DNA from 3 places in the Bradyrhizobium sp. AUGA SZCCT0177 genome. Region 2 is predicted to be linked to each of the others. Evidence: predicted binding sites of a transcription regulator. Region 2 holds the regulator's gene; each other region holds the start of a gene.
What was found. Region 2 encodes LexA, which represses DNA repair genes until DNA is damaged. Its sites were predicted from a motif close to TGTTCNNNNTGTGTTCNG; they were not measured.
Positions count from the first base shown of each region.

Region 1: a site for LexA is predicted at 2,534-2,551, ahead of JQ597_RS35560 (DNA recombination protein RmuC). Genes of this name have one in related genera too.
Region 3: a site for LexA is predicted at 1,701-1,718, ahead of JQ597_RS18595 (helicase-related protein). Genes of this name have one in related genera too.

Region 1 covers NZ_JAFCMA010000052.1:30,011-34,367, forward strand. Annotated here, with positions in the region: gene JQ597_RS35555 (AmpG family muropeptide MFS transporter) at 1-1,129, opposite strand, end outside; gene JQ597_RS35560 (DNA recombination protein RmuC) at 1,295-2,503, opposite strand; gene def (peptide deformylase) at 2,675-3,202, shown strand; gene fmt (methionyl-tRNA formyltransferase) at 3,343-4,275, shown strand; gene truA (tRNA pseudouridine(38-40) synthase TruA) at 4,275-4,357, shown strand, end outside.
Region 2 covers NZ_JAFCMA010000001.1:370,704-375,060, forward strand. Annotated here, with positions in the region: gene JQ597_RS01920 (molybdopterin molybdotransferase MoeA) at 1-1,207, shown strand, start outside; gene lexA (transcriptional repressor LexA) at 1,422-2,129, shown strand; gene JQ597_RS01930 (hypothetical protein) at 2,377-2,616, shown strand; gene JQ597_RS01935 (hypothetical protein) at 2,756-3,172, shown strand; gene JQ597_RS01940 (ComEC/Rec2 family competence protein) at 3,215-4,357, opposite strand, start outside.
Region 3 covers NZ_JAFCMA010000015.1:5,899-10,255, forward strand. Annotated here, with positions in the region: gene rpmB (50S ribosomal protein L28) at 1-170, opposite strand, end outside; gene JQ597_RS18590 (DUF3108 domain-containing protein) at 566-1,378, shown strand; gene JQ597_RS18595 (helicase-related protein) at 1,810-4,357, shown strand, end outside.

The DNA.
Region 1 (4,357 bases), on a different contig from region 2:
GATAGGCGACGAAGATCACCGTGCCGATCGCGCCGGTGAACGCTTCCACCGAGACAGCGACGGTCAGCGCCCATTGCTGCGGCCCGACCAGCGCCAGCCAGGTAAAGGTGAGATTGGATACCGCCTGCAGCAGGCCGCCGATCCACAGGCAGGTTACCAGCGAGGTGCCGCGCGCGAGGAAACCGCCGGCGAAACCGCCGACCAGGGTCGCGGCCAGGCCGACGCCCTTGACGATGATGGCGTAGTCGTTGCGCGTAAAGCCGATGTCGATGATGAACGGCACTGTCATCGCGCCGGCGAAGGCGTCGGTGAACTTGAACAGCATCACGAACACCAGCACGACGATGGCATAGCGCTGGGTCAGGAACTCGCTGAAAGCGCCCATCGCGGCCTCGGCGATGCGGCTGACCGAAGGCTTTCCGCCTGCTGCGGCGTCAGCGATGCGGGACTGCTCCGGCTCCCGCGCGCACAGCACCGTGACGATGCCGATCAGCACCAGCGCCGCCATTGCCGCGAAACTCGCCATCCAGGCATCGAGCCGGCTCAGCCCGACATATTCGAAGCCAGTGACGAGAAACAGCGCACCGGCCGTGGACGCCACCATGCCGACGCGATAGGCCGCCACATAGGACGCCATACCGGCGGCCTGTTCGTTCTCCGCAAGGCTTTCGACCCTGTAAGCATCGACCACGATGTCCTGCGTTGCCGACGTCGTTGCGACCAGCAGGGCGCCGAGCGCCACGAAGAACGGCGAGCGCGCGGGATCGGTCAGCGCCAGTCCGAGGATCGCGGCCATCAGCAGCAGTTGGGTGAAGACCAGCCAGCCGCGCCGCCGCCCGAGCCAGCGCGTCAGCAGCGGAATGTTAAGGCCATCCACCAGCGGCGCCCACAGGAACTTGAGCGTGTAGGGCGTGCCGACCAGGGTGAACAGGCCGATGGTGCCGAGGCTGACCCCGTTCTCGCTGACCCAAACCAATAGCGTCGATCCCGACAGCGCCAGCGGCAGCCCGGATGAGAAGCCGAGCATCATCACGATCAGCACGCGCGGCTGCAGATAGACCGCCCACGCTTCGCGCCAGGAGGCGCGGGGTGGTGTTGCCGATGTCGAGGGGGCTTCAGGAGCGTTCATGATGAGGTGTTAGCAGATTCGGCTCTTCCCCTCTCCCCTTGTGGGAGAGGGTGGATCGAATGAGCGTAGCTCATTCGAGACGGGTGGGGGGTCTGTCTCCGCGGATAGAGACCCCTCATCCGGCGCTTCGCGCCACCTTCTCCCACAAGGGGAGAAGGGAAGATCTCACTCCCCCGCCTGCAGCTTGCGCTGCAACGGAAACAGCTCGGGTGCGCCTGTTTTGACGATGCGCGGGGCCTCGGGCGGCGGCTCGGACTTGCTGAAATCCAGCTCCTCGATCCGCCCCGCGCGCTTTTCGATCTTGTCGGCGGAAATCAGGATCTGGCGGACGTCCTCGTTCACATCGCCAAAATGCTTCTGCAACTTCACGACGCGGTCGCGCAGCCGGTTGAGATCGTCGCCGAGATTGAGAACTTCCGTGCGGATCTGGTCGGCGGCGTCGCGCATCCGCGCGTCTTTCAGGATCTGCTGCATCACCTGGATCGCCAGCATCAAGAGCGACGGGGACACCAGAACCACGCGGGCGCGGTAGGCCTTCTGGATCACGTCGTCGAACCCGTCGTGAATCTCCGCATAGACCGATTCCGACGGCACGAACATCAGCGCGGTGTCCTGAGTCTCGCCTGATATCAGGTATTTCTCGGCGATGTCGCTGACATGTTTCATCACGTCGGCGCGCAGCCGCTGGGTGGCGTGTTTCTTTTCCTCGTCGGTGCGCGCGTCGTGCAGCGCGGTCATCGCTTCCAGCGGAAATTTCGCATCGATGCAGAGCGGGCGCTGGTCGGGCAGGAACACCACGCAGTCCGGCCGCTTGCCGGTCGAGAGCGTATACTGGAACTCGTAGGCGCCCTTCGGCATGCCGTCCTGGACGATCGCTTCCATCCGCGCCTGGCCGAACGCACCGCGCGACTGCTTGTTGGCGAGCACGTCACGCAGCGTGGTGACCTGCGAGGTCAGATCGGTGAGATTTTTATGCGCATTGTCGATGATGCCGAGCCGCTCATGCAGCGCGCGCAAACTGTCCATGGTGTTGCGCGTGGTCGCTTCCATCGACTGGCCGACCCGGTGGGTCACCGAATCCAGCCGCTCATTGACGGCGCGGGCCATCTCGGCCTGGCGGCCGGCCAGCGCCTGTCCCATCGCGTCGACCCGCCCGGTGGATTCGCTCTGCGCCCGCAACATCTCGCTCAGGCGCTCTTCCAGCTCGTCAGCCCGGATCGCCTGCGCCATCGCGAGTTCCGCGCCGCGCCGGCCGGAGCGGGCAATCACGATGGCAATGGTCAGCAGCAGCACCAGCGCCAGCATGCCGAACCCGATCAGCGCGTCGCTGGTCCGAATCGGCAGGTCGCCGACCACAAAAAGAATCTCGTTCATGGCCTGCTTGTAGCCGATTCGCCGACTTGCACGAACGAAGAGGGAACATTTATGGTAAATGAAACCCTAATTTTAGTGGTTAACGCGGCCTTAAAAATCATGGTTAAGGCCGCCTTAACCGGTTCCGCCGCGCATTGACCCCGGCAAACCGGCAGCTTAAATCGCCCCATCATGGCATTAAGAGAAATCATCATCCTGCCGGACAAACAGTTGCGGCTCGTCTCCAAACCCGTAGAGAAGGTGACGGCGGAGATCCGCAAGCTCGCCGACGACATGTTCGAGACCATGTACGACGCGCCCGGCATTGGCCTCGCCGCGATCCAGGTCGCCCAGCCGCTGCGGTTGATCACCATGGATCTGGCCAAGAAGACCGAGGACGGCGAGACCAAGCCGCAGCCGCGGGTCTTCATCAATCCGGAAATCATCTCCTCGTCCGAGGAACTGTCGGTTTATGAGGAAGGCTGTCTGTCGATCCCCGAATATTACGAGGCGGTGGAGCGGCCGGCGCAGGTGCGCGTGCGCTTCACCGATCTGGACGGCAAGGTGCATGAGGAGGACGCCGACGGCCTGTTCGCGACCTGCATCCAGCACGAAATCGATCACCTCAACGGCGTGCTGTTCGTGGATTACCTGTCCAAGCTGAAGCGCGATCGTGTGCTGAAGAAGTTTACCAAAGCCGCGAAACGGGCGGCGGAGTAGGCCAGACTCTCTCTGCCGTCATGCCCGGCCCTGTGCCGGGCATCCACGTCTTTCTTACTTGCGGCGTCAAAGACGTGGATGGCCGGGACAAGCCCGGCCATGACTAGTAAACTAGAATCTCCGTAGGACATCCTTCGAACATGTCTCTCCGCTTGATCTTCATGGGCACGCCCGATTTCGCGGTGCCGACGCTGCTGGAGCTCGTGGCCCATGGCCATGAGATCGCGTGCGTCTATACCCGCGCGCCGAAGCCGGCCGGGCGTGGCATGAAGCTGCAACCGACGCCCGTCGAGCAGGAAGCGCGGCGGCTCGGCATATCCGTGTTGACGCCGACCACATTGAAGACGCCGGACGCGCTGGACGCGTTTCGCGCCCACAACGCCGATGCCGCCGTTGTCGTCGCCTATGGCATGATCCTGCCGCAGGCGATCCTGGATGCGCCTCCGCTCGGCTGTTTCAACCTGCACGGCTCGCTGCTGCCGCGCTGGCGCGGCGCTGCCCCGATCAATCGCGCCATCATGGCAGGCGACGCCGAGTCCGGCGTGATGGTGATGAAGATGGATGTCGGCCTCGATACCGGCGACGTCGCGATGGCCGAGCGCCTCACCATATCGGACACCATGACCGCAGCCGATTTGCACGACGCGCTGGCCCCGTTGGGCGCCGACCTGATGGTGCGCGCGATGGGCGGGCTGGAACGCGGCGGCCTGCAATTGCGCAAGCAAAGCGAGCAGGGCGTCACCTACGCGGCCAAGATCGAGAAAGCCGAGGCGCGGATCGACTGGAGCCGGCCGGCGCGTGAGGTGCTGCGGCATATTCACGGGCTGTCGCCGTTTCCCGGCGCCTGGTGCGAGGCCGCACTCGACGGTGAAGCGGCGCGTATCAAGATCCTGCGCTGCGAGCCGGCGAAAGGCGCAGGGGCGCCGGGTGACGTGCTCGACGAGCAGCTCACGATTGCCTGCGGCGACGGTGCGATCCGGATTCTGGAATTGCAGCGCGCCGGCAAGGCACCGATGAAAGCTCCGGATTTTCTGCGCGGCACGCCGCTCAAGCCGCCGGCGCGGCTCGGCTGATGCCCCGCTACAAGCTCATCATCGAATATGACGGCACGCCGTTTTCGGGCTGGCAGATCCAGGACAACGCCCCAACGGTGCA
Region 2 (4,357 bases):
CCTGATGCCGGTCGTTGATGCACTGGCCGCGATCCTTGCGGGCGCCGATCCCTTGGCGGAAGAAATGGCCGCACTCGACACGGCCTGGCATCGGGTGCTCGCGCGCGACCTTGCGGCAAAGCGCACCCAGCCGCCGCAGGCGATGTCGGCGATGGACGGCTATGCGGTGCGATCGGCCGACGCCGCCGACCTCTCCGCGCGGCTGAAGGTGATCGGCGAAGTCGCGGCGGGCCGCCCGTTCGAGCGCATGGTGGGCCCGGGCGAAGCGGTCCGGATTTTCACCGGCGGGGTGATCCCTGATGGCGCCGACGCCGTCATCATCCAGGAAGACACGGCTGCCAGCGGCGACCACGTCACGATCACGGAAACCGCCAAACCGGGACGGCATATCCGCGCCGCCGGCGCCGATTTCCGCGAGGGCGATGTGCTGCTCACCAGGGGAAGCCGCCTCACCGAACGCGACCTGTCGCTCGCCGCCGGCATGAACTATCCGGAACTCGCCGTGATCAGCCGCCCCAAGGTGGCGGTGCTCGCCACCGGCGACGAGCTGGTGATGCCGGGCTCGATCCCGGGCCCCGGCCAGATCGTCTACTCCAACGGCTATGCGCTGCGCGCGCTGGCGCGGGCCGAGGGCGCCGAGACCATCGATTTCGGCATCGCCGCCGACACGGTCGAGGCGACCACCGACGGCATCCGCCGCGCCCGCGCATCGGGCGCCGACATCCTGATCACGATGGGCGGCGCCTCGGTCGGCGACCACGACCTCGTCAAGCGCTCGCTGGAGGCCGAGGGCGTGGCCATGGCGTTCTGGCGCATCGCGATGCGGCCGGGCAAGCCGATGATGCACGGGCGCCTCGGGGCGATGCGGGTGATCGGCCTGCCCGGCAATCCGGTCTCGTCCTATGTCTGTGGTTTCCTGTTTCTGGTGCCGCTGATTCGCGCGCTGTCGGGCCGAAAAACCATCCATCACGCGCGTGAGACCGCCCTGCTCGGCCGCGATCTCCCCGCCAACGACCAGCGCGAAGACTATCTTCGCGCACGACTTGAAGAGCGCGAGGACGGTGCGTTGATCGCGGTGCCGGTGAGCCACCAGGACTCGTCGCTGCTTGGAAATCTCGCTGCGGCACGGGCGCTTTTGATACGTCCGCCGTTTGCGCCGGCGCTGCCGAAAGGCACGCCATGCGAGTTCCTGCGCCTGCCGGAATGACGCATCGCGGCGGCCTGTTCGGGCGAAGTCGGCGCGCGTTCACCTGAAATTAAGTGGTTGCGGAACATGTATCGAACATATAGTGTTCGTTCATGATTTGTTTCGAGAGCTAGTGTCTACAAATGGGAGTTTTGGACTTCCGAATTTGAGACCGCACTCGCAACTGAACTGAACGACCACGAATTACGACGCGCCAACCGGGGGATTGCTCGAGATGCTTACGCGCAAACAGTATGAACTTCTGCGTTTCATCAACGAACGGCTCAAGGAAGCCGGCGTGCCGCCCTCCTTCGACGAAATGAAGGATGCGCTCGACCTCCGCTCCAAGTCCGGCATCCACCGCCTCATCACCGCCCTGGAAGAGCGCGGCTTCATCCGCCGCCTGCCCAACCGTGCCCGCGCCATCGAAGTCATCAAGCTGCCCGAGCTTGCGGGCGCCGGTAACGGCAACGGCCGCCGCGGCTTCACTCCCAGCGTCATCGAAGGCACGCTCGGCAAGGTCCGCGCCGCCAGTGCGTCCGCCGAGGACGATGGCAACCGTCCGGTCGCCGTTCCCGTCATGGGCCGGATCGCCGCCGGCACCCCGATCGAGGCGCTGCAGACCCGCAGCCACACCATCAGCGTACCGCCTGACATGCTCGGCTCCGGCGAACATTACGCGCTCGAAGTCCGCGGCGATTCCATGGTGGACGCCGGCATTCTCGACGGCGACATGGCGCTGATCCAGCGCAACGAGACCGCCGACACCGGCGATATCGTGGTGGCGCTGATCGACGAGGAGGAAGCCACCCTGAAACGCTTCCGCCGCCGCGGCGCCTCGATCGCGCTGGAGCCTGCCAACACCTCCTATGAAGTCCGCATCCTGCCGCCGAACCGGGTCCGGATTCAGGGCAAGCTGATCGGGCTGTACCGGAAGTACTGAGGGCGGCCCGCTTTCGCGGGCGCTTCTGTTCGGTAACGACATCCGTAAGCGCGTCATGCCCGGCCTTGTGCCGGGCATCCACGTTGTTGGCTGCAAGATCAAGACCCGGCCCTGACGGAGAACGGTGGGGCCGCGCGTCGCACAATTGCCCAGAATGCGGCAAAAACTGTGCGGGCGAGGATGGTTGGTTTGACGCGTTTTCAACTCGAAGACGCAAAAACCGGGGGGACGAGACGTGGTCAGCAGTATGATCACCAAGATCACCTGGCAGAGGGCGGGACTCGTGACCGAGCCGGGCCGCTACATGCTCCGGTTCGGCTGGCTGATGGTGACGGCGGAAGATCTCGCGATCTGGCAGCAATATCCGGAGGCTGCGTTCACGCTGGTCGCGCTGCCCGGGATTGCCGACGACGGAAGGGAGCAATTCCATCTCGGCGCCTTCGAACTGCCGCTGCCGCCGATGCCCGAAGATCCGCAGCCGTCGTAGCGCGTTTGTGATCGGGCACGCCGGCCTTTCCGTCGCACTATTGCCCAGAACAGGAATAGACTTTGCTCAAGTCCACTCTGATAGAGGCCAGCGCCTCGAGGGAGGCACGGGTCTCTATCTCTTACGAGGGAGCGATCCGATGTGTGACTATAGTTTGCACGCGATGGCAACGCGTCCTGCTGAGGTCGGCGAGACATTGATATCGACCACCTTCCGCGGCACCTCGACCCGCGGCTTTGCCAGCGAACGCGACCCCGCAGTCGCGGTCTGCATGCTGCCCGGGACCGAACTGGCCTTCGCGCAAGACGTCAAATACGACAATCGCTGGATCTGGACGCGGACGATCGGTTTTCGCGTCGGCAAGTTCAACACCATCGATCCGCATATCAAGGAACGTCACCACGACGCGATCGAATTTCCCGACGGCAGCCATGTGCTGGTGACGCAGCTTTGCGAGGGTCAGCGCGTCACCGTGCTGCAATTGCCGGTGGTGCATCCGATTCCCGAGCGCACAACAACGAAGGCGGACACGGCGACACCGCTTTCCACCGGTTGAATTCCGCGCCGCCGGTCGCGCCCCGCCGGGGAACGTGAATCCTTATTCCTCGGCCTGGAGATCCGCTTCCGACGGGGTCGCATCGACCGCACGCGGCGCCGTACGGCGCGGCGCGAGGATGGTTGTCTCCGCGTCCCCCTCGCCCGCGATCGCCGGCGACCATGGACGATCGACGCCCCGGAGCTTGACGGCATCGATGGTAAATCCGCTGCCGCTTCGCCGCAGCACCATGGCGCCCTGCCGCCGCAGACGCTCCGCAGAGATCACCGAGGCGCCGCACGCCGCAGGCGCCTGCCTTGCGGTGACCACCAGCGCCGCGCGCTCACAATCATCCGCCAGCGCTTCCGGCCGCAGCGCCAATGCCACGAACCCGCCACCGGCGCCTTGCATCACGCAGCCGCTCTCGTCGCATGAGACGCCCTCGGTGAGCGAGGCATCGGCAGGCTTTCGGGCGTCGGCATCCCCCGCCAGCCATTCCTTGACGAGGAAGCCATCCCTCGCGGCGCCCTTGGCCGCGCGCATCAAATGCAGTTTGCCGTCCTGGCCGCGGACACCGACATTGCGCCCGTCGGCGGAGATCAGGATGTCCGGCTGCGGCACCCTCGCCGCCCACACCGCCGCCACCAGCACCACGGCCGCGCCGGTATAGCGCAGCGGCGTCCGCAACAAGCCGAGCAGGATGATGCCAAGACTCGCCGCAATCAGCGGGCCGATGCCGAACGCCGGCACACGACCAACCGCGCCCGGCAAGGCCGCGACCCATTGCGTGACAACGATCATCCAGTCGATGCCGACGCCCATGATGGCCCAGAACACACCGTCAAAACCAAACGGCATCGCAACCAGGCCGAGCAGGCCCGCCGGCATCACCAGCGCCGAGACCACCGGCATCGCCGCGAGATTGGCGAGCACGCCATAGGGCGTCACCCGGTGGAAATGAAACGCCGCGTAAGGCGTGGTGGCAAGGCCCGCCACCAATGAGGCCAGGAGCAGCATCGTGATCTCGCGGCCGCCCCACAGCGCCACCTGCGCCGTCGCGGAATGATCCGGCTGCGCGAACAGGCGCGGCATGCCGAGTTGCACCAGCGCCACCAGTCCGAGGGTCGCCGCAAACGACATCTGGAAGCTCGGATGCACCAGCGCCTCCGGTGCGATGGTCAAGACAATGAGGGCCGCGACCGCGAG
Region 3 (4,357 bases), on a different contig from region 2:
TTCAGCGCGTTGGTCGAGACGCGCAGGCGCACGTTGCGGCCGAGCGCGTCGGAGATGAAGGTGACGTTGACCAGGTTCGGCAGGAAGCGCCGCTTGGTCTTGATGTTCGAGTGGCTCACCTTGTTACCCACCAGCGGGCCCTTGGCCGTCAGTTCGCAGCGCCGAGACATCGCACAAAATCCTCTTCCATCCCCGCAATCAGCAAGCGCATCATGGCGCCGCGCGGGGGTCCAAAATCATGTCCATTTCCAGGAACCGCGGACGTATAGGGCGGCAGGCCCTAGGCGTCAAGGTTTTGCGGGGTTTCGCTTAAGATTTTGCGCACTCCTAAGAGGGCGGCATTGCCGGTTTGGAAGCCATTACAAGGGTTTAAGGATATCAAGACGTTAGGACCATATAAAGGGCGCAATCCCCGCCGACATGAGTGTTCCCCGCGGATTGAGCCGCCGCGAGGAGGCCATTACGCGTTGTTTGCCGGATATTTCTGACTACATAAGCAAGAGCTCACGCCAGCAGGACCGTCAGTTACGTGACCACACGTGCCATTTCGCATCGTTTCGGCCTGGTGGGCAGTCTTGCGGCCGGCGTCCTGCTGTGGCTGGCGCCGCTGGAAGCCTCCGCGCAGGGCCGGCTCGATGCCCATTACGAGGCGTCGCTGGCCGGCATTCCTGTCGGCAAGGGCACCTGGACCATCGAAATCGGCGATGATGCGTTTTCCGCGTCCGCGCAGGGCGGTTCCACCGGCCTGTTGCAGGCGTTTTCGGGCGGCAAGGGTTCCGGCGCCTCCCAGGGCCGCGTCGTGGGTGGCGCGCTGGTCGCCAACGCCTATACCGCGACCACCACGAGTTCGAAGAAATCCGAGACCATCCGCCTCGTGATCGCGAACGGGGGAGTGAAGGATTTTTCCATCGATCCGGAACCGCCTGTTGATCCCGACCGCATCGTCGTGACCGAAGCGCATCGCAAAAACGTGCTCGATCCGATGACGGGCGCGATGATCCGCGTGCCTGGAACGGGCGATCCGCTGTCGCCGGAGGCCTGCCGCACCGGCACCGGCATCTTCGACGGCCGGCTGCGCTACGACCTCAAGCTCGATTACAAGCGCATGGAAAATGTGAAGGCCGAGCGCGGTTATCATGGGCCGGCGGTGGTCTGCGCGGTCTATTTCACGCCGGTCGCGGGCTATATCCCCGATCGTCCGGTGATCAAGCACCTCGCCGCCCAGCGCAACATCGAGATCGCCTTCGTGCCGATCGCCGGCACCCGCATCCTGGTTCCATTCCGCATGACGATTCCGACCCCGTTCGGGCCTGCGATGCTGGAAGCCACGAGTTTTGTCACAACGGCGGCGCCGCCAAGGGTGGCGAAGACGCAGTAACGGCCGTCGTCCCGGCGAAGGCCGGGACCCATAACCACAGGCATTCATTGTTGCAGCAGGTGCAACTTCGACCGGCTCAAAACGGCACGGCCGCGGCGTATGGGTCCCGGCGTTCGCCGGGACGACGAGAGAATGAATCCCATTGACTCTTCACCCTTTCTGATTCGACTCCGAGCCCTCTCAACCTTTAAGGAATTCGCCTGAAAACCCCGCCTTGTGGAGCCCAGGCAAACTTGATCTAGTGCCGCATCATGAGCGCTAACGCTGGATGTTGCGGTGAACGAAGCCAGTTTAAGTAAGAGTCAGCGATTCGGGCGCGATTCGTTCTAGACTCGTTCCATAGCTTAAGCCGCGACCGCATCACCGTCGCAAACTGACACACATAGCAAGCCGCGCGGCGCCGCTGAGAATCAAAGAAACACCTGCAAATTATGGCTTTCTCCTACTCGTCCACGTTTGGACATGAACGCGCTCCCGGCGCCGGCGTTACCGCGGTGCTGGGGCCGACCAACACCGGCAAGACGCATCTGGCGATCGAGCGGATGCTCGGGCATTCGTCGGGGATCATCGGCCTGCCGCTGCGGCTGCTCGCGCGCGAGGTCTACAACAAGATCGCCGCGCGCGCGGGAGCAGATAGCGTCGCGCTGATCACCGGCGAGGAGAAGATCAAGCCGAAGAACCCGCGCTACTGGGTCTCGACGGTGGAAGCGATGCCGCGCGACATCGACGTGTCGTTTCTCGCGGTCGATGAAATCCAGATCGCGGCGGATCTCGAACGCGGGCATGTGTTCACCGATCGCATCCTGCACCGCCGCGGCCGCGACGAGACGCTGCTGCTTGGCGCTGCGACCATGCGCCCCATTATCGAGCGGCTGCTGCCGGGCGCGTCGATCGTCACGCGGCCCAGATTGTCGCAGCTTGAATTCGCCGGCGACCGCAAGATCACGCGGCAACCGCGAAGGACCGCGATCGTCGCGTTCTCGGCCGATGAAGTCTACGCGATCGCCGAGTTGATCCGCCGCCAGCATGGCGGCGCGGCCGTCGTGCTGGGCTCGCTGTCACCGCGCACACGCAATGCGCAGGTCGAGATGTTCCAGAACGGCGACGTCGATTATCTCGTCGCGACAGACGCTGTGGGAATGGGCCTCAACCTCGACGTCGATCACGTCGCGTTTGCGTCCGACCGCAAATATGACGGCTACCAGTTCCGCCGCCTCAACCCTTCCGAGTTTGCACAGATTGCCGGCCGCGCCGGCCGCGCCACGCGCAACGGCACCTTCGGCACCACGGGCCGCTGCGCGCCGTTCGAGCCGGAACTGGTGAACGCGCTGCAGAACCACACGTTCGACAGCGTCAAAATGCTGCAGTGGCGCAATTCCAAGCTGGATTTCGCCTCGCTCGGCAGCCTGCAGGTCTCGCTGGCGCTCTCGCCGCAGCACGAAGTGCTGACCCGCGCGCCGATTGCCGAGGATTTGCGCGTGCTCGATCATGCGGCACGCGACGCCGAGGTCCGGGAAATGGCCCACGGGCCGGCCGCCGTGGAACGGCTGTGGGACGCCTGCCAGATCCCGGATTATCGGCGCCTGGCACCCGCCGCCCATGCCGAACTCGTGACCACGCTGTACGGATTCCTGATGAAAAAGGGCCGGATTCCCGACGAATGGTTCGCCGCCCAGGTCGACCAGGCCGACCGCGTCACCGGCGATATCGACACGCTGTCGGGCCGGATCGCGCAAATCCGCACCTGGACCTTCGTCGCCAACCGGCCGGACTGGCTGGGTGACCCCGATCATTGGCAGGGGATCACGCGCGAGGTCGAAAATAAATTGTCCGATGCGCTGCATGAACGGCTAACGGAGCGTTTCGTTGACCGCCGTACCAGTGTATTGATGCGCCGCCTGCGGGAGAACAGTGTTTTGAATACGGAAATCGGCAAGACCGGCGAAGTGATCGTTGAAGGCCATGTGATCGGCCGCCTCGACGGATTCACCTTTGCACCAGATGCGGCGGAGGCCGGAAGCGACGCCAAGGCGTTGCAGGCGGCAGCACAGCAGGTGCTGGCCGGCGAGATCGACACGCGCGCCGAGAAACTCGCCGCAGCGCCCGACGACGCGTTCGTGCTGACGTCAGACGGCACCATCCGCTGGACCGGCGATGCGGTGGCGAAACTGGTCGCGGCCGACGACGCGCTGCATCCGCGCCTGCGCATCATTTCCGACGATCGCCTCAATGGCGCCGCGCGCGAAGCCGTGCAAACGCGGCTCGATTTGTGGCTCAAAACGCATATCGAAAAGCTGCTGGGCCCGCTGTTCGGCCTTGCCAAGGCCGAGGACATCACCGGCATTGCGCGCGGCATCGCGTTCCAGTTGATCGAGGCGCTCGGCGTGCTCGAGCGTTCGAAGATCACGGCCGAGATGAAGGATCTCGACCAGCCCTCGCGCGCGACGCTGCGCAAGTACGGCGTGCGCTTCGGCGCCTATCACATCTATTTCCCGGGCCTGTTGAAGCCTGCCGCGCGCTCTCTCGCCTCGCTGCTGTGGGCCGAGAAGCAGGACAATGTCGATATGTCGGCGCTGTCAGGCGCGCAGCATCTGGCGAGTAGCGGCCGGACCTCGTTCGCGGTCGACAAGGCACTGGCGCGCGATGCCTATCGCGTGCTCGGCTATCGCCAGTGCGGCGAGCGCGCGGTGCGCGTCGATATTCTGGAGCGTCTTGCCGATCTCGTTCGGCCCGCTTTGGCCTGGCGCGAGAGTTCGCCGGGCGAAAAGCCCGCCGGCGCGTTCGATGGCCGCAGCTTTGTGGTGACGCAGGCGATGACCTCGCTGACGGGATCAGCCGGCGAAGATTTCGCCTCGATCCTGCGCGCGCTCGGCTATCGCTCCGAGCGCCGCGCGCCGCTGCCGCCGAAGCCGGTCGCGGCGACTGAGCCGATCGTTGCAGCGGAAGCCGCGCCGGTTGAGGGCACTGATGCTGTGACCG